Regions from separate parts of the Pseudomonas sp. S3_B08 genome, predicted to be linked through region 2. Evidence: predicted binding sites of a transcription regulator. Region 2 holds the regulator's gene; each other region holds the start of a gene.
What was found. Region 2 encodes sigma-54, which starts transcription at its own class of promoters, with help from an activator protein. Its sites were predicted from a motif close to ANTGGCATNNANNTTGCTNT; they were not measured.
Positions count from the first base shown of each region.

Region 1: the regulator sigma-54 is predicted to act here: its motif matches at 4,279-4,298, upstream of flhA (flagellar biosynthesis protein FlhA).
Region 3: the regulator sigma-54 is predicted to act here: its motif matches at 2,085-2,104, upstream of AB4N73_RS03960 (CmpA/NrtA family ABC transporter substrate-binding protein).

Region 1 is NZ_CP162750.1:579,100-585,164, reverse strand. It holds gene fleN (flagellar synthesis regulator FleN) at 1-621, opposite strand, end outside; gene flhF (flagellar biosynthesis protein FlhF) at 738-2,078, opposite strand; gene flhA (flagellar biosynthesis protein FlhA) at 2,090-4,219, opposite strand; gene AB4N73_RS02735 (DUF6124 family protein) at 4,843-5,202, shown strand; gene AB4N73_RS02730 (Ig-like domain-containing protein) at 5,479-6,065, shown strand, end outside.
Region 2 is NZ_CP162750.1:5,773,420-5,779,484, reverse strand. It holds gene AB4N73_RS25960 (KpsF/GutQ family sugar-phosphate isomerase) at 1-253, shown strand, start outside; gene AB4N73_RS25955 (KdsC family phosphatase) at 253-777, shown strand; gene lptC (LPS export ABC transporter periplasmic protein LptC) at 786-1,358, shown strand; gene lptA (lipopolysaccharide transport periplasmic protein LptA) at 1,345-1,890, shown strand; gene lptB (LPS export ABC transporter ATP-binding protein) at 1,890-2,615, shown strand; gene AB4N73_RS25935 (RNA polymerase factor sigma-54) at 2,782-4,272, shown strand; gene hpf (ribosome hibernation-promoting factor, HPF/YfiA family) at 4,346-4,654, shown strand; gene ptsN (PTS IIA-like nitrogen regulatory protein PtsN) at 4,666-5,130, shown strand; gene rapZ (RNase adapter RapZ) at 5,133-5,990, shown strand; gene AB4N73_RS25915 (HPr family phosphocarrier protein) at 6,006-6,065, shown strand, end outside.
Region 3 is NZ_CP162750.1:836,553-842,617, forward strand. It holds gene AB4N73_RS03955 (ANTAR domain-containing response regulator) at 171-746, opposite strand; gene AB4N73_RS03960 (CmpA/NrtA family ABC transporter substrate-binding protein) at 762-1,973, opposite strand; gene AB4N73_RS03965 (quinone-dependent dihydroorotate dehydrogenase) at 2,192-3,211, shown strand; gene rmf (ribosome modulation factor) at 3,510-3,725, opposite strand; gene rlmKL (bifunctional 23S rRNA (guanine(2069)-N(7))-methyltransferase RlmK/23S rRNA (guanine(2445)-N(2))-methyltransferase RlmL) at 4,256-6,065, shown strand, end outside.

The sequences.
Region 1 (6,065 bases), 770 kb from region 2:
GTATTGTAGGGCGACGTCGAGGAAGCGATCCGTGACCTTGGTCAACTTGGCGAACAGGTTGCGCCCTTCTTGCGGGCTCTGCGCCATGTTGGCCAGCACGCGGAAGCGGTTCATGCCGTAGTCGCGGTTGAGCAACTTGATCAGCGCGTAAGCGTCGGTGATCGAAGTCGGCTCGTCGCAGACCACCAGCAACACCTCTTGCGCGGCACGAACGAAACTGACTACCGAGTCACCAATACCCGCAGCGGTGTCGATCACCAGCACGTCGAGATTGTCGCCGATGTCGCTGAACGCCTGGATCAGGCCGGCATGTTGCGCCGGGCTCAGGTGCACCATGCTCTGCGTGCCGGAGGCCGCCGGCACGATGCGAATCCCGCCCGGGCCTTGCAACAGCACGTCGCGCAGTTCGCAACGGCCTTCGATAACGTCGGCCAGTGTGCGCTTGGGTGTCAGCCCCAGCAGAACGTCGACGTTCGCCAGGCCCAGGTCGGCGTCCAGCAGCATGACCCGACGGCCAAGCTCTGCCAGCGCCAGCGACAAGTTCACTGACACGTTAGTCTTGCCGACGCCACCTTTGCCGCCGGTCACCGCGATCACCTGTACGGGATGCATGCTGCCCATGTTATTTCTTTACCTTGTCTTGCATAGACGGAGGCCACATTACTGGCTGCGCGTTCCTGATCGGAACAATGCGTGGCAGACCATCGATGTAGGTACAAAAACTGTTCATGATTACCTCAGCCAACCTGCTTGGTCGGGCTGTGATAGATATCAGCGAACATGTCAGCCATGGCTTCTTCGCTGGGTTCTTCCTGCATTTGCACGCTGACGGCGCGGCTGACCAATTGATGACGACGCGGCAGATGCAGATCATCCGGAATCCGTGGGCCATCGGTCAGGTACGCGACCGGCAATTCATGACTGATCGCCAGGCTCAACACTTCGCCGAGACTGGCCGTTTCATCCAGTTTAGTCAGGATGCAGCCGGCCAGCCCGCAACGCTTGTAACTGTGATAAGCGGCGGTTAGAACCTGTTTCTGGCTGGTGGTTGCCAGGACCAGATAATTTTTTGAGCGAATGCCACGCCCGGCCAGGCTCTCAAGCTGCATGCGCAACGCCGGATCACTGGCTTGCAGCCCGGCAGTATCGATCAAAACCACGCGTTTGCGTAGCAGTGGATCCAATGCCTGCACCAGCGATTGACCCGGATCGACGTGCGTTACCGGCACGTTGAGGATGCGCCCGAGGGTTTTCAATTGTTCCTGCGCGCCGATGCGGAAGCTGTCCATGCTCACCAGTGCAACGTTCTGCGCGCCGTACTTGAGCACATAACGCGCGGCGAGCTTGGCCAGCGTGGTGGTCTTGCCCATGCCGGCGGGGCCGACCATGGCAATCACACCGCCCTCTTCCAGCGGCTCGACTTCCGGCACGGCAATCATCCGCGCCAGGTGCGCGAGCAGCATGCGCCAGGCCTGACGGGGTTCTTCGATATCGGTGATCATCGCCAACAGATCGCGCGACAGCGGGCCGGACAGGCCGATGCGCTGCAGACGGCGATACAGATTGGCCTGGGCCGGACGGCTGCCTTGCAGCTGATTCCAGGCCAGGGTGCCGAGCTGCACTTCCATCAGCTCGCGCAGGCTGTTCAATTCAAAACGCATCGAATCCAGTGCACGCGGATCGACACCCGCCGAGGCCTGCGCAGGCGCTGCGGCCGGGCGCGTCGGCGCGGCGTAGGTCGGCTCGCTCAACGGTTCGGCAGCAGTCAGCGGCAGGCCTGCGGTCAACGGCAGCCCGGCGAACAACTGCTGATTGGTGTTGCCGTCGGCTTCGCCACGCAGGCTCAGCTCGGCCTGGGCGGTGACGATGCGCGACTGGGTCTTGCGCAGCTCGTCTTCGAGTTCCATGTTCGGAACCCGTGGCGCCAGCGCCGACAATTTGTAATCCAGAGCCGCCGTCAACTCGACGCCGCCGGCGATGCGGCGGTTGCCGATGATGGCGGCATCAGCGCCCAGTTCATCGCGAACCAGCTTCATGGCCTGACGCATATCGGCGGCGAAAAAACGCTTAACTTGCATAAACCACTACCTCAGCCGTTGGGCCCTACTGTCGCAACGATGGTCACTTGCTTGTTGTCCGGTACTTCCTGGTAGGCCAGTACATGCAGCCCTGGCACTGCGAGGCGGCCGAAACGCGAGAGCATCGCGCGAATCGGGCCTGCTACCAGCAGGATCACCGGTTGGCCTTGCATTTCCTGACGCTGGGCCGCTTCGATCAACGAACGTTGCAGCTTCTCGGCCATGCTCGGCTCCAGCAGAACGCCCTCTTCCGAGCCTTGTCCTGCCTTCTGCAGACTATTGAGCAATATCTGTTCCAACCTTGGTTCCAATGTGATTACAGGCAGCTCGGACTCAGTGCCTACAATGCTTTGGACGATTGCACGGGATACGCCGACCCGCACAGCGGCGACCAGCGCGGCGGTATCTTGACTCTTGGCAGCGTTGTTCGCGATCGCTTCGGCGATGCTGCGAATGTCGCGCACCGGCACGTGCTCGGCGAGCAGCGCTTGCAGGACCTTGAGCAACTGCGACAGCGAAACCACGCCCGGCACCAGCTCTTCCGCCAGTTTCGGCGAGCTCTTGGCCAGCAATTGCATGAGTTGCTGCACTTCCTCGTGGCCAATCAGCTCACTGGAGTGCTTGTACAGAATCTGGTTCAAGTGGGTGGCGACCACGGTGCTCGCATCGACCACGGTGTAGCCGAGCGATTGCGCCTGGGCGCGCTGGCTGATTTCGATCCACACCGCCTCCAGGCCGAAAGCCGGATCTTTGGCGTTGATACCGTTGAGCGAGCCGTAGACCTGACCCGGGTTGATCGCCAGTTCGCGATCCGGGTAGATCTCGGCCTCGGCGAGAATCACGCCCATCAGCGTCAGCCGATACGCGCTCGGCGCCAGATCGAGGTTGTCGCGGATATGCACGGTCGGCATCAGAAAGCCCAGATCCTGCGAGAGCTTCTTGCGCACACCCTTGATCCGCGCGAGCAATTGCCCACCCTGATTGCGGTCCACCAGCGGAATCAGGCGATAGCCGACTTCCAGGCCGATCATGTCGATCGGCGTCACGTCGTCCCAGCCCAGTTCTTTGGTTTCCATGGCGCGGGCCGGCGACGGCAGCAGTTCCTGCTGACGCTTGACCTCTTCCAGCGCCACGACCTTGGCGACGTTCTGCTTCTTCCAGAACAGGTAAGCGCCGCCTGCGGCCAGCGCGGCCATGCTCAGGAAGGAGAAGTGCGGCATGCCCGGCACCAGCCCCATCACCGCCATCAAACCAGCGGCCACCGCCAGTGCTTTCGGCGAGGCGAACATCTGGCGGTTGATCTGCTTGCCCATGTCTTCCGAGCCGGACGCACGGGTCACCATGATCGCCGCTGCTGTAGATAACAACAGTGATGGCAATTGCGCCACTAAACCGTCACCGATGGTCAGCAAGGCGTAAACCTTGCCCGCATCGCCGAAGCTCATGCCGTGCTGGAAGATACCCACGGCCATGCCGCCGATGAGGTTGATGAACAGAATCAGCAGGCCGGCGATGGCGTCACCACGGACGAACTTGCTGGCACCGTCCATCGAACCGTAGAACTCCGCCTCCTGGGCGACTTCCTGACGGCGCGACTTGGCTTGATTCTGGTCGATCAGGCCGGCGTTGAGGTCGGCGTCGATCGCCATTTGTTTGCCGGGCATCGCATCGAGGGTGAAGCGCGCGCTCACCTCGGAAATCCGCCCGGCACCCTTGGTCACCACGACGAAGTTGATGATCATGAGGATCGCGAAGACCACGATACCGACCACGTAGTTACCGCCAATCACCACCTCACCGAACGCCTGAATCACCTTACCGGCAGCGGCGTGGCCGTCCTGACCGTGGAGCATGACCACTCGCGTCGAGGCCACGTTCAGCGCCAGTCGCAGCAGCGTCGCCACCAGCAGAATCGTCGGGAACACGGCGAAATCCAGCGGCCGCAGCGCATACACGCAGACCAGCAGGACGACGATGGACAGGGCAATGTTGAAGGTAAAGAAGACGTCGAGCAGGAACGGCGGTACCGGCAACATCATCATCGCCAGCATGACCAGCAGCAACAACGGCACGCCCAGATTGCCTCGACTGAGATCGGCAACGTTGGTGCGTGCTGTATTGAATAACTGAGTGCGATCCACCGGTTTTCCCCGTTCCTTTAAAGCAAACTTTTGACGCCCCGAACGGGCGCAGGGCGGCTATTGCAAGAAGCTTTCCAACTTTTGCCGGGGAATGAAATAGAGAGGGTTTACTTGGGATTTATCGGCTGATTGGGCTGGCCCCTTCGCGAGCAGGCTCGCTCCCACAGTTTGACATGCATTCCCAATCGGACATTTGGAATACGGCCCCTGTGGGAGCGAGCCTGCTCGCGAAGAGGCCTTCGAATGCGGCGCATTTTTTTCGATTTAAACGAAGCTGTTTACAAGACACCAGCAGACACGGTCTCAAGGCTACAAATCCTTGCGCCATTGCCTACAGCCAAGCCAGAATCCGCCGGCTTGTGCGCTTTGGGGTCGGATTCTATTGTGGTCCGGTCGCTGACGAATCAGCGATCGGGTTTAGCGACTCGGACCAACTCAGTGCATCAGCGATCATGGCTTCGTTGCGGGATTTTTCGCCCGCAATAACGTTATGGCGGCTGTATGCGGGAGACCTTCGGGTCTACCGGGGTGCCTGAGACCGGTTCGCTAACCTGCGTACAGCTGCCACCTTCACTTGTTTAGCGACAGGGGGAACGTGGCTCCATAACCTCAGGAGCTTCACCATGATCAAACCAACACCCAACCCGCCCGAATCCGCCCCCACCTCCACCTACGAATCCCTCGATTCAAAAAAACTCCACCAAGCCGCCGATCGCGCCCTCGACCACTACCTCTGCCCACCCGGCTCGACCCCACCACCCTTCAGCCCCCGCGCCATGTACGCCGTCACCGCCGACACCAAAAACGAAGACCTCCTGGCCAACGCCTGCGAAACCCTCGCCTCGGCCAAAACCATCGCCCAGGAATTCGCCGGGCCGGTCAAACCATCGCAGCGCCGAACGCTGATGGGGATTGCGCAACTGATCATGCTCGGGGAACTGGCGGTAAATCGGGTGCTGGATAATCTGGAGTTGCCTGGATGATGCGGTTCGGCTGAGTGATTCGAGTGAGAGAGCCGGCCTTTTGGCGAGCAAGCTCGCTCCCACATTTTGATCTTCTTGGATGCAAATCTTGCAGCGGCTGAAGATCCTGTCGAGTGCAGCTTGCGCGAGCTAGGCCTCTCGGCGGCGCAGGAGCGCCCACCCCTTCAGCGATACCATTGGTCGGATAACCGTCCCCACCTGTCAGATCTGACAGGTGACGGGCGCCTCGTTTTGCGTTGTGATGAACCTTGCCTGCCATTGTTCCTGGAGAACAGAATGAGCGTTCAAGTCCATTCAACCGAAGCCAACGCTGCCCTGGCCTTGTATCCCGTGTACCCCCCGCAATGGATAACACCGGTGCTGCCTCCAGGTACTGCTGATGGTGGCCTTCCTCTCTCGGCATTCACTCCATCTGGGGTCGAACTTGTCATCGACCCCATAACCGGCTTGCGGAATTGGGTCATGGCGGCTTATGACGTCGTGACTATTTTTGTCAACGGAGTCAACACCGGCATCAGCAAAACCATCTATCCCGGTGAGGAGCAGGAACGCATTCTTTTGCACGTGCCGGCGAGCTGGTTCACAAACGGTGTCAACGATGTCCGCTACAGAGTGACCCGAGCCAGCGGTAACGACGCTGACTCACCCACACTCAAGCTGCTCTACAACAACCCGGCGCCTACCGTCACCGTCAGCCATCCACCCAGCGTCGCACCGGGGCAGACGGCAGTCATCACGATCACCGTCGGTTACTCACGGCCTCACGACACGGTCACGCTCACCATAGGCACCTGGAGCATCACATTTCCCAACCCCACAAGCCCGATCAACCATACCCTGACGGCTGCCGAATTGCAGTTGAT
Region 2 (6,065 bases):
TGGCAAGCTCGCCGGGATCTTCACCGACGGTGATTTGCGCCGCACGCTGGATCGCGCCATCGACATCCGCAGCGCCACCATCGACCAGGTGATGACTGCACACGGCAAGACCGCCCGGCCCGACATGCTCGCCGCCGAAGCCCTGAAAATCATGGAAGACCATCGAATCAACGCCCTGGTAGTCGTCGACGAGGAGGATCGCCCGATCGGCGCCTTCAACCTCTCCGATCTGCTGCGCGCAGGAGTCATGTAATGAGCAACGATCTGCTGCAACGTGGCAAAGCAATCAAACTGGCTGTGTTCGACGTCGACGGTGTGCTCACCGACGGGCGCCTGTACTTCCTCGAAGACGGCAGCGAGTTCAAGACCTTCAACACCCTCGACGGCCAGGGCATCAAGATGCTGATGAATGCCGGCGTACAAACGGCGATCATCAGTGGCCGCAAGACCCCGGTGGTCGAGCGACGCGCTAAGAACCTCGGCATCCCGCACCTGTTTCAGGGGCGCGAGGACAAACTGGTGGTACTCGACGGTCTGCTCGCGCAACTGGGCCTAAGCTATGAAGAAGTCGCCTATCTCGGTGACGATCTGCCAGACTTGCCGGTGATCCGCCGTGTAGGGCTGGGCATGGCGGTGGCCAACGCTGCCGATTTCGTCCGCGAACACGCCCACGGCGTTACCCGCGCCCGTGGCGGCGAAGGTGCCGCCCGCGAATTCTGCGAATTGATCCTGCGCGCCCAGGGCCGCCTCGAAGCGGCCAACGCCGCGTACCTGTGAGCCTGACCATGTTTAGCAAAAAGTTTCGCAATTTCCTGCTGTTCGGCTGCATCGCGGCGATTTTCGCTGCGGTGGGCTACTGGAACATCAGCCCGGAGCGCTTCCTCGACAAGCCGCCGGTCTCGGCCGCCGAGAATCCGATCGACTGGTACGCGACCAACACGCACACCATTCAGTACCTGCCCGACGGCAAGGTGCAGTACGAGATGACCTCCGACAAGGCCGAGCACGTCAAGGCCACCGATGTCACTCTGGTAACCAAGCCTGATTTGAACATGTACCGCGGCACCGACTTCCCGTGGCACGTGACCAGCGAGCGCGGCGAAGTGAATTCGGGCGGCACCGAAGTTGAATTGATCGATTCGGTCCGCGTACAGCGCACCGATGAGAAACAGCGCGGCACCCTGATCACCAGCACCCGCATGACCGTGTTCCCGCAGCAAGAATATGCGCAGACCGCGCAACCCGTTAGAATCGAGGGCGCTGGCGGCGTATCGACTGGCGTCGGAATGAAAGCGTACCTGAAGGACAGCAGGATACACCTGCAATCGAACGTAAGAGGACAGTATGAGGCTCGTTAAAACCCTCCCTATTTTGCTCAGTCTGGGCGCAGCACTGGGAAGCGCGAGCGCCTGGTCCCTGCCGAACGATCAGCAGCAGCCTATCCGCATTCAGGCCGACGACGCCCAACTGGACGACAAGAATGGCATCGCCACCTATAAAGGTGACGTGATCATTACCCAGGGCTCGATGATCGTTAAAGGCAACACCGTGACCATGACGCGCGCGCCCAATGGCGACATCGACGTGGTGACCTCGGTAGGCAACCTGGCTTACTTCGAGCAGTTGCAGACCCAGGGCGACGCCAACCCGGTCAAGGGCTACGGCGTGACGATTCAATACCACGCCCAGCAGAACCGGGTGGTGCTGATCGACAAGGCCAAGGTTATCGACAAGGATAACAACGTCACCCAGGGCGAAAAAATCGTCTACGACACCGTGAAGAAGCTGGCCAGCGCCGGTCGCGCCACAGGCAGTAAGGTCACCGAATCGCGTCCGCGCATCGACATGGTGATCCAGCCGAAGAAGAAAACCGAAGAGAAATCCCAGTAATGGCAACTCTGAAAGCTCAGCACCTGGCCAAGGCCTATAAAAGCCGCCAGGTCGTGCGTGACGTCAGCCTGTCGATCGACAGCGGGCAGATCGTCGGCTTGCTCGGCCCGAACGGCGCCGGCAAGACGACGTGCTTCTACATGATCGTCGGCTTGGTGCAGGCTGATCAGGGCCGTGTGCTGATCGATGATCTGGACGTCAGCCACCAGCCGATGCACGGCCGCGCCAAGGCCGGTATCGGCTATCTGCCGCAAGAAGCGTCGATCTTCCGTAAACTGTCGGTCGCCGACAACATCATGGCGATCCTCGAGACCCGCCCGGAGCTGGACAAGGCCGGTCGTCGCAAGGAGCTGGAAAGCCTGCTGCAGGAATTCCACATCAGCCACATCCGCGACAACCTCGGCATGAGCCTGTCCGGTGGTGAACGCCGCCGGGTGGAAATCGCTCGCGCCCTGGCGACGGCACCGAAATTCATACTGCTCGACGAACCGTTCGCCGGTGTCGACCCGATCTCGGTCGGCGACATCAAGCAGATCATCCATCACCTCAAGGCCAAGGGCATCGGCGTGCTGATCACCGACCACAACGTGCGTGAGACGCTGGATATTTGCGAAACCGCTTACATCGTCAACGACGGTCAACTGATCGCTGAAGGCGATGCCGAGACCATCCTGGCCAACGATCTGGTCAAGGAAGTGTATCTGGGTCACGAGTTCCGCCTGTAAGCGCGACAGCGCTGTATCGATTCAAGGCGCATTTATCCGCTTTAATTGTTACAGCGCTCTAGGCAAACACTTCAGTTTCAGGCATATAATTTGCTTAAGTTTGGCGCTTCGGCGCCCTGTAGTGGATGGCGCAAAGCGCCGGCGAATAAGGTGTTAAGCCCCTGCCATGAAACCATCGCTAGTCTTGAGAATGGGCCAGCAGCTGACGATGACACCGCAGCTGCAACAGGCCATCCGCCTGCTCCAATTGTCGACCCTGGACCTGCAACAGGAGATCCAGGAGGCTCTGGAATCCAATCCGATGCTCGAGCGCCAGGAAGAAGGCGACGACTTCGACAACGCCGATCCGCTGGCCGACAACGCCGAACAGAAGCCCGCCGAAATCCAGGAACCCTCCTACCAGGAAACCGCCCCGACGGTGGATAACCTCGAGGATGGCGATTGGAACGAGCGCATCCCCAACGAACTGCCAGTGGATACTGCCTGGGAAGACGTCTACCAGACCAGCGCCAGCAGCCTGCCGAGCAGCGATGACGATGAGTGGGATTTCACCACTCGCACGTCGGCCGGCGAGAGCCTGCAGAGTCATCTGCTCTGGCAACTGAACCTGGCGCCGATGTCCGACACCGATCGCCTGATCGCCGTGACCCTGATCGACTGCATCAACAATCAGGGCTATCTGGACGAAACACTCGAAGAAATTCTTGAAGCGTTCGATCCGGAACTGGACATCGAGCTCGACGAAATCGAAGCCGTCCTGCATCGCATCCAGCAATTCGAGCCCGCTGGTATCGGCGCCCGCAACCTCAGCGAATGCCTGCTGCTGCAATTGCGCCAGCTGCCCGCGAAGACGCCGTGGCTGACCGAGGCCAAACGGCTTGTCGCCGATTACATCGACCTGCTCGGCAGCCGCGATTACAGCCAGTTGATGCGGCGCATGAAGCTCAAGGAAGACGAGCTGCGCCAGGTCATCGAACTGGTGCAGAGCCTCAATCCGCGTCCCGGCTCACAGATCGAGTCGACCGAAGCCGAATACGTCATTCCCGACGTGATCGTGCGCAAGGACAACGAGCGCTGGCTGGTCGAGCTGAACCAGGAATCGGTGCCTCGCCTGCGCGTCAACGCCCAGTACGCCGGTTTTGTGAAGCGTGCCGACACCAGCGCCGACAACACTTTCATGCGCAACCAGTTGCAGGAGGCCCGCTGGTTCATCAAGAGCCTGCAGAGCCGCAACGAAACCCTGATGAAAGTGGCCACGCAGATCGTCGAACATCAGCGCGGCTTCCTCGAGTACGGCGACGAAGCAATGAAGCCGTTGGTATTGCATGACATCGCCGAAGCGGTCGGCATGCACGAATCGACGATTTCCCGGGTGACCACACAAAAATTCATGCATACCCCGCGCGGTATTTATGAGCTGAAATACTTTTTCTCCAGCCACGTCAGCACCTCCGAAGGCGGCGAATGCTCGTCCACGGCGATCCGCGCGATCATCAAGAAACTGGTCGCTGCGGAAAATCAGAAAAAGCCGTTGAGTGACAGCAAGATCGCTGGTTTACTGGAGGCACAAGGCATTCAGGTGGCTCGCCGCACCGTCGCCAAGTACCGCGAATCCCTCGGAATCGCGCCTTCGAGCGAACGCAAGCGGTTGATGTAAGCCACGTTACAGCGTTCCAGTGGCAGGCTTTTCGGCCTGCCGCTTTATGCACTGGCAACGAAGGAGAAGCTGTATGCAAGTCAACATCAGTGGACACCAACTGGAAGTGACCCAACCTCTGCGTTCCTACATCGAGGAAAAACTCCAGCGACTGGAGCGACATTTCGACAAGATCACCAACGTGCAGGTCACGATGTGCGTCGAAAAGCTGAAACAGAAGATCGAAGCCACCTTGCATATTCCCGGCAGTGAAGTGGTCGCCAACGCAGAAGATACCGACATGTACGCTGCGATCGACTCACTTACCGACAAGCTGGATCGCCAACTCAAAAAGCATAAGGAAAAGACCCAGAGCCTCCTCCAGGGCGCGACCGGTCGTTAACACCCCTATCCATGATCCGACTTGAAACCATCCTGACCCCCGGCCGTTCCCAAGTGAACGCGCCGGGCGGCAGCAAGAAAAAAGCCCTCGAACAGATTGCCAACCTGATCCACCGCGAAGTGCCGGATCTGGCGATGCAGGATGTCTTCGAGGCGCTGATCGCCCGTGAAAAACTCGGCTCCACCGGTTTTGGCAACGGCATCGCCATTCCCCACTGCCGCCTCAAGGGCTGCGCGGGGCCAGTGAGCGCCCTGCTGCACCTCGAAGCCCCGATCGATTTCGACGCCATCGACGGCGCTCCGGTGGACCTGTTGTTCGTATTGCTGGTCCCGGAAGCCGCAACCGACGCGCATCTGGAGTTGTTGCGCCAGATCGCCAGCATGCTCGACCGCAAGGAAGTGCGCGACAAGCTACGCAGCGCTCCGAGCAATGAAGCCTTGTACCAGGTCGTACTGGACGAGCAGAACGGGCACTAATCATGCGTTTGATCATTGTCAGTGGCCGTTCGGGCTCGGGTAAAAGTACCGCCCTGAATGTCCTTGAGGACAACGGCTACTACTGCATCGACAATCTGCCGGCCGGTTTGCTGCCGGAACTGGCCGAGCGGGCGCTGATTCACACGGAACTGGCGCAGCCGCTGGTCGCCGTGTCGATCGATGCGCGCAACCTGCCCAGCCATCTGTCACGTTTCCCTGAGTTGCTCGAAGACGTGCGTGCCAAGCATATCAAGTGCGATGTGCTGTACCTGGACGCCGATGAAGAAACCCTGCTCAAGCGTTTTTCCGAGACCCGTCGTCGTCACCCGCTGAGCAACGCCAATCGCTCACTGGCCGAGGCGATTCACGACGAAACCGCCCTGCTCGGTCCGATCGCCGATCTGGCCGACCTGAAGATCAACACCACCAGTCTGAATCTGTATCAACTGCGCGACACCATCAAGTTGCGCCTGTTGAATCAACCGGAGCCCGGTACGGCGTTTCTGGTCGAGTCGTTCGGCTTCAAGCGCGGCATGCCGGTCGACGCCGACCTGGTGTTCGACGTGCGCTGCCTGCCCAATCCGTACTGGAAACCGGAGCTGCGCGCTCAGTCGGGCCTTGATGCACCGGTGGCCGAGTACCTGGCGCAGCAGCCGGATGTCGAAGAAATGTATCAGGACATCTACGCCTACCTGAACAAGTGGCTGCCACGCTTCGCCGCCAGCAACCGCGCCTACGTCACCATTGCCATTGGCTGCACCGGCGGGCATCACCGCTCCGTCTACCTGACCGAACGTCTGGGTCAGGCCCTGCAGAAAACCCTGAAGAACGTCCAGGTTCGCCACCGCGACCTCACCTAAAGGATTTACACCGCGATGCCTGCTCGTGAAATCGAAATCATCAATAAGCTGGGCCTGCATGCCCGGGCATCGGCC
Region 3 (6,065 bases), 1.0 Mb from region 2:
AGGGAACCGAGCGGGGGATGGCCGAATCATTTGCCGATCTGAACGATTTCGAGTGAATCCATAATCGACTCGGTCGTTCAGGTCGGCGGACAGCGCCAGACAACGCGGTCGGTCCCCTCTCCCTCCGGGAAAGGGCTAGGGTGAGGGGCTCTTGATTTGCAGCGAAAACTTCAGCCCAGCAACTCGCTCATGGCAATGATCTGCTCCGCCACCTGAATCAGCTTCTGCTGGCGGCTCATCGCCTGGCGGCGCATCAGCGTATAGGCCTCTTCCTCGTTGCAGTCCTTCATCTTCATCAGCAACCCCTTGGCCAGTTCGATGCGCTTGCGCTCGGCCAGTTGCTGATCGCGCGCCTGCAATTGCGCGCGCAAGGCCTGGTCACTCTCGAAGCGCGCCATCGCCACGTCGAGAATCGGCTGCAACCGTTGTGCGTGAATGCCTTCGACGATGTAGGCACTGACCCCGGACTTGATCGCCTGACGCATCACCCCCGGGTCATGTTCGTCGGTAAACATCACAATCGGCCGGGGCTGGTCGCGGCTGACCAGCACTACTTGCTCCATAACATCGCGGCTCGGTGACTCGGTATCGATCAGGATCACGTCCGGGCGCACTGTTTCGACGCGCGCCGGCAGGTCGATGGTCAGGCCGGACTCGTCGATTACCTCGAAGCCGGCCTCGGTCAGCGCCGCTTTCAGGCGTCCGACTTTTTTCGCGGTGTCGTTGATCAGCAGAATGCGCAACATGTTCGCGGTCTCCTGTCAGCGCTGGGCGAGAAGGGGGGCGGTGTCGCTCAGGGCATGCAGCTTGAAACTGCGCGCATAGCCCGCCGGGTCGCTGCCGTCCCAGACCTTGCCGTCGAGCAACTGGCTGCTGCGCAGGTCTGCGTACGAAGTCGCAACGCCGACCGCGCTGGCGGCCTCGCGATACAGATCCAGGCGCTGAACCTGACGGGCGACGGCCAGATAATCCGGATCCTCGCGCAACAGACCCCAGCGACGAAACTGGGTCATGAACCACATGCCGTCGGAGAGGTACGGCAGATTGACCTCGCCACCGCCGTGAAAACGCAGCGCATGCGAGTCCTGCCAGCGATTGCCGAGGCCGTCGGCGTAATCCCCCATGAAACGCGGCTCGATGCACGGGGTGGGGGTGTCGAGGTATTCGGCGGCACTGAGCAATTGCGCGGTGCTGCGGCGGTTCTCCGGGCTTTCTTCGATGAAGCGGCTGGCCTCAAGGATGGCCATGACCAGCGCCCGCGCGGTGTTGGGGTATTGCTCGACAAATTCCCGGGTGCAACCGAGGACTTTTTCCGGGTGGTCGGGCCAGATGCTCTGGCTGGTCGCCAGGGTGAAACCGAGATTCTGCTGCACGGCGCTGGCCGCCCACGGTTCGCCGACGCAAAAGCCGTCGATGCGCCCGGCTCGCAGGTGCGCGACCATTTGCGGCGGCGGCACTACCACGCTGTCGACGTCCTGCAACGGATGAATGCCCTGGCTCGCCAGCCAGTAATAAAGCCACATCGCATGGGTGCCGGTGGGAAAGGTCTGGGCGAAGGTCAGTTTTGCGCGGCTTTGGTGCACGTGCCGATCGAGCGCTTCAGGACTGTTCACGCCAGCCTGTTGCAAGCCATGGGACAGGTTCAGGCTCTGGCCATTCTGGTTCAGGCCCATCAGCACCGCCATGTCGGTCGGGGCAACGCCGCCGATGCCCAGGTGCACCGCATAAATCAGCCCGTACAGACTGTGCGCGGCATCCAGTTCGCCGCTGACCAGTTTGTCGCGCAGGTTGGCCCATGAGGCCTGACGTTTGAGGTTCAGCGTCAGGCCGTAGGGTTGGGCGAAGCCCTGGGTGGCGGCGACCACCACCGAGGCGCAGTCGCTCAGCGCCATGAAGCCGAGATTGATCGCGCTCTTTTCCGGCGCATCGCTGCCATTGACCCAGGCCAGAGGCCCCAAGGACGTTTCGTTCATACGCTACCTCAAAAAAAACGTCGTCCCGGATTCTGCGCAGGCAAAACCCGGGGACGACGCCATTGTCCTGGCCTGCGCGCCGTCATTGGTCGGCAGACTGATGAGCAGGGTGGTGCAAGGCATATGCCAGTCGCCTGATTCGCGCAGGCGCCTCGCGCCGGGGGACGATGCCCGGCTATAATCGCCGCCTCTTTTCGCCGCCCGAGTCATTGCCGCCCATGTACACCCTGGCCCGTCAGCTGTTGTTCAAACTTTCCCCGGAAACCTCCCACGATCTGTCGCTGGATCTGATCGGCGCGGGTGGACGTTTGGGCCTCAACGGCTTGCTGTGCAAGGCACCGGCGAAAATGCCGGTGACCGTCATGGGCCTGCAGTTCCCGAACCCGGTAGGGCTGGCGGCAGGTCTGGACAAGAACGGCGCGGCCATCGACGGCTTTGCGCAGTTGGGTTTCGGCTTTGTCGAAATCGGTACCGTGACCCCGCGTCCGCAGCCGGGTAACCCGAAACCACGGATCTTCCGCCTGCCGGAAGCCGAGGCGATCATCAACCGCATGGGCTTCAACAACCTTGGCGTGGATAACCTGCTGGCGCGGGTCGCTGCGGCGAAATACCAGGGCGTGCTGGGCATCAATATCGGCAAGAACTTCGACACCCCGGTCGAGCGCGCGGTCGACGATTACCTGATCTGCCTGGACAAGGTTTACGCCCACGCCAGCTACGTCACCGTCAACGTCAGCTCGCCAAACACCCCGGGCCTGCGCAGCCTGCAGTTCGGTGACTCGCTCAAGCAATTGCTCGCTGATCTGGCCACGCGTCGCGCCGAACTGGCCCTGCGTCACGGCAAGCATGTGCCGCTGGCGATCAAGATCGCGCCGGACATGACCGACGAAGAAACTGCGCAGGTCGCCCAGGCGTTGATCGAAACCGGCATGGATGCGGTGATCGCCACCAATACGACTTTGAGCCGTGTCGGCGTCGAAGGCATGGAGCATGGCGACGAGGCGGGCGGTCTGTCGGGTGCGCCGGTGCGTGAAAAGAGCACCCATACCGTGAAGGTGCTGGCGGGCGAATTGGCCGGGCGTTTGCCGATCATTGCTGCGGGCGGGATTACCGAGGGCAAGCACGCGGCGGAGAAGATCACGGCCGGTGCAAGCCTGGTGCAGATCTATTCGGGCTTCATCTACAAAGGCCCGGCGCTGATTCGTGAATCGGTAGACGCCATCGCCGCGTTGCGCTGAGGATTGCCGAGGCCTTGGGGAGCCTTTGTGGCGAGGGGATTTATCCCCGCTGGGCTGCTCAGCAGCCCCAAACCTTCCACAGTGATATGCCAGGTAGATTGAAGTTCGGACTTCGCGACTGCTGCGCAGCCGAGCGGGGATAAATCCCCTCGCCACGTGGATCCCGGTTAACCCTTTTTGCAGGCATAAAAAAGGGCTCCTCGAAGGAGCCCCTGGGCCGTAGCCCGCCGTCCGGGAAGGACGTGCGTGGTTAATTCAATGCAAATTCAGATTGTCGTGTCGGAATAAATGCCCTGTGTCAGCCGACGGCGTGAAGTTCGTTGAGTCTGTGGATTCCCGCAGTGCCGGTCATACCGTCCCAGTTGTCGCCGCGTCCTTCTCGCCAGCCGTTGATCCAGGCTTGACGTACCGACGGTAGAGTAAATGGGCAAAGCTCACGGGATTTGCCACCAACGCCATATTGATATCCGCGCAAAAATGCTCTTTCCAACGGATCACGCTTAAGTCTTCTCATAGGGTGTTTCCCTCACTTGTTGACTGTAGTGTCGCGTTGACCTCAATTGAGGTCTGGCAGAAAAAACCTGCCATCGTGCGGCTCGCTGCCGGCGTGGCGAGCCAAGGTGTTGACGCCGTTGCGACGTCAACCTGTGCTCAGTTCTAACCAATGAGTCACACCGAGGGAATGATCGTTTTGTCATAAGCACGTAACGTAAAGGATGCTATGGCGATAAGTAACCGCGTATTTATTCAACGTTCATTGCGCAAACCCCGGTATGATCGGCGCCCCGCTGACTCAGGGGGTTAATCCTTTAGTGAGAATGACCCACGTTTGCGCTTGGGTAATATTCGACGAAGGGTCGCTTTCAGTCTTTTTGTTTCACCAACTTTTTTATCTGTCCCGGCATCTAAGCTCTTTTAACCCGAGCAGCGGGGATGGAACGGCACACCTTCGTGCCACGCGGGCGCTCTTTCAGAAAAGCGCCTGATTGAAAACCGGGTCGGCAATGCGTTGCCGGCCCACTAGCCAAAGGCTCTGGAATTACCATGTCCGATCGTTTCGAACTCTTCCTCACTTGCCCCAAAGGCCTTGAAGGCCTGCTCATCGAGGAAGCCGTCGGGCTTGGCCTTGAAGAAGCGCGCGAGCACACCTCCGCCGTGCGTGGCATGGCGACCATGGAAACCGCTTATCGCCTGTGCCTCTGGTCGCGTCTGGCCAACCGTGTGTTGCTGGTGCTCAAGCGTTTCCCGATGAAGGACGCCGAAGACCTCTACCACGGCGTGCTCGACATCGACTGGCAGGATCACATGCTCAGCGACGGCACCCTGGCCGTCGAATTCAGCGGCCACGGCTCGGGCATCGACAACACCCACTTCGGCGCGCTGAAAGTCAAAGATGCCATCGTCGACAAACTGCGCACGCCACAGGGCGATCGTCCATCCATCGACAAACTCAACCCGGACCTGCGCATTCACCTGCGACTGGATCGCGGCGAAGCGATTCTGTCCCTCGACCTGTCCGGCCACAGCCTGCACCAGCGTGGCTATCGCTTGCAGCAGGGTGCGGCGCCGCTGAAGGAAAACCTCGCGGCGGCAATCCTCATTCGTTCCGGTTGGCCGCGCATTGCCGCCGAAGGTGGCGCACTGGCTGACCCGATGTGCGGTGTCGGTACGTTCCTCGTCGAAGCGGGGATGATCGCTGCCGACATGGCGCCGAACCTGCGTCGCGAGCAGTGGGGCTTTACCGCGTGGCTCGGTCATGTGCCGGCACTGTGGAAAAAACTCCACGAAGAAGCCGTCGAGCGTGCCGCCGCCGGTCTGGCCAAACCGCCGCTGTGGATTCGCGGTTACGAAGCCGATCCACGACTGATTCAGCCAGGCCGCAATAACGTTGAGCGCGCCGGCCTCAGCGAGTGGATCAAGATCTACCAGGGCGAAGTGGCGACCTTCGAGCCGCGCCCGGACCAGAACCAGAAAGGTCTGGTCATCTGCAACCCGCCGTACGGCGAGCGTCTCGGTGACGAAGCCAGCCTGCTGTATCTCTACCAGAATCTCGGCGAGCGTCTGCGTCAGGCCTGCCTGAACTGGGAAGCGGCGGTGTTCACCGGCGCCCCGGATCTGGGCAAGCGCATGGGTATCCGCAGCCATAAGCAGTATTCGTTCTGGAACGGCGCGCTGCCGTGCAAACTGCTGCTGATCAAGGTTCTGCCGGATCAGTTCGTCACTGGCGAACGTCGCACCCCGGAACAGCGCCAGGCCGAGCGCGAGCAAGCGGCTTACGACCAGACCCCGGACGAGCCGCAAGAGCGCAAGTTCAACAAGAACGGCAACCCGATCAAGCCGACGCCAGCCCCGGCGCCAGTGATCGAACAGCCGCGCCTGAGCGAAGGCGGGCAGATGTTTGCCAATCGCTTGCAGAAAAATCTCAAGGCAATGGGCAAGTGGGTCAAGCGCGAAGGCATCGATTGCTACCGCGTTTACGATGCCGACATGCCGGAATACGCGATGGCCATCGACCTGTACCACGACTGGGTGCACGTTCAGGAATACGCCGCGCCGAAATCCATCGACCCGGAAAAAGCCTCGGCGCGCATGTTCGATGCGCTGGCGGCCATTCCGCAGGCGTTGAACGTCGACAAGAACCGCGTGGTGGTCAAGCGCCGCGAGCGCCAGAGCGGCACCAAGCAGTACGAGCGTCAGGCTGCGCAGGGCAAGTTCGTCGAGGTCAATGAAGGTGGTGTGAAGTTGCTGGTCAACCTCACCGACTACCTCGACACCGGCCTGTTCCTCGATCACCGGCCGATGCGCATGCGTATCCAGAAAGAGGCGGCCGGCAAGCGCTTCCTCAATCTGTTCT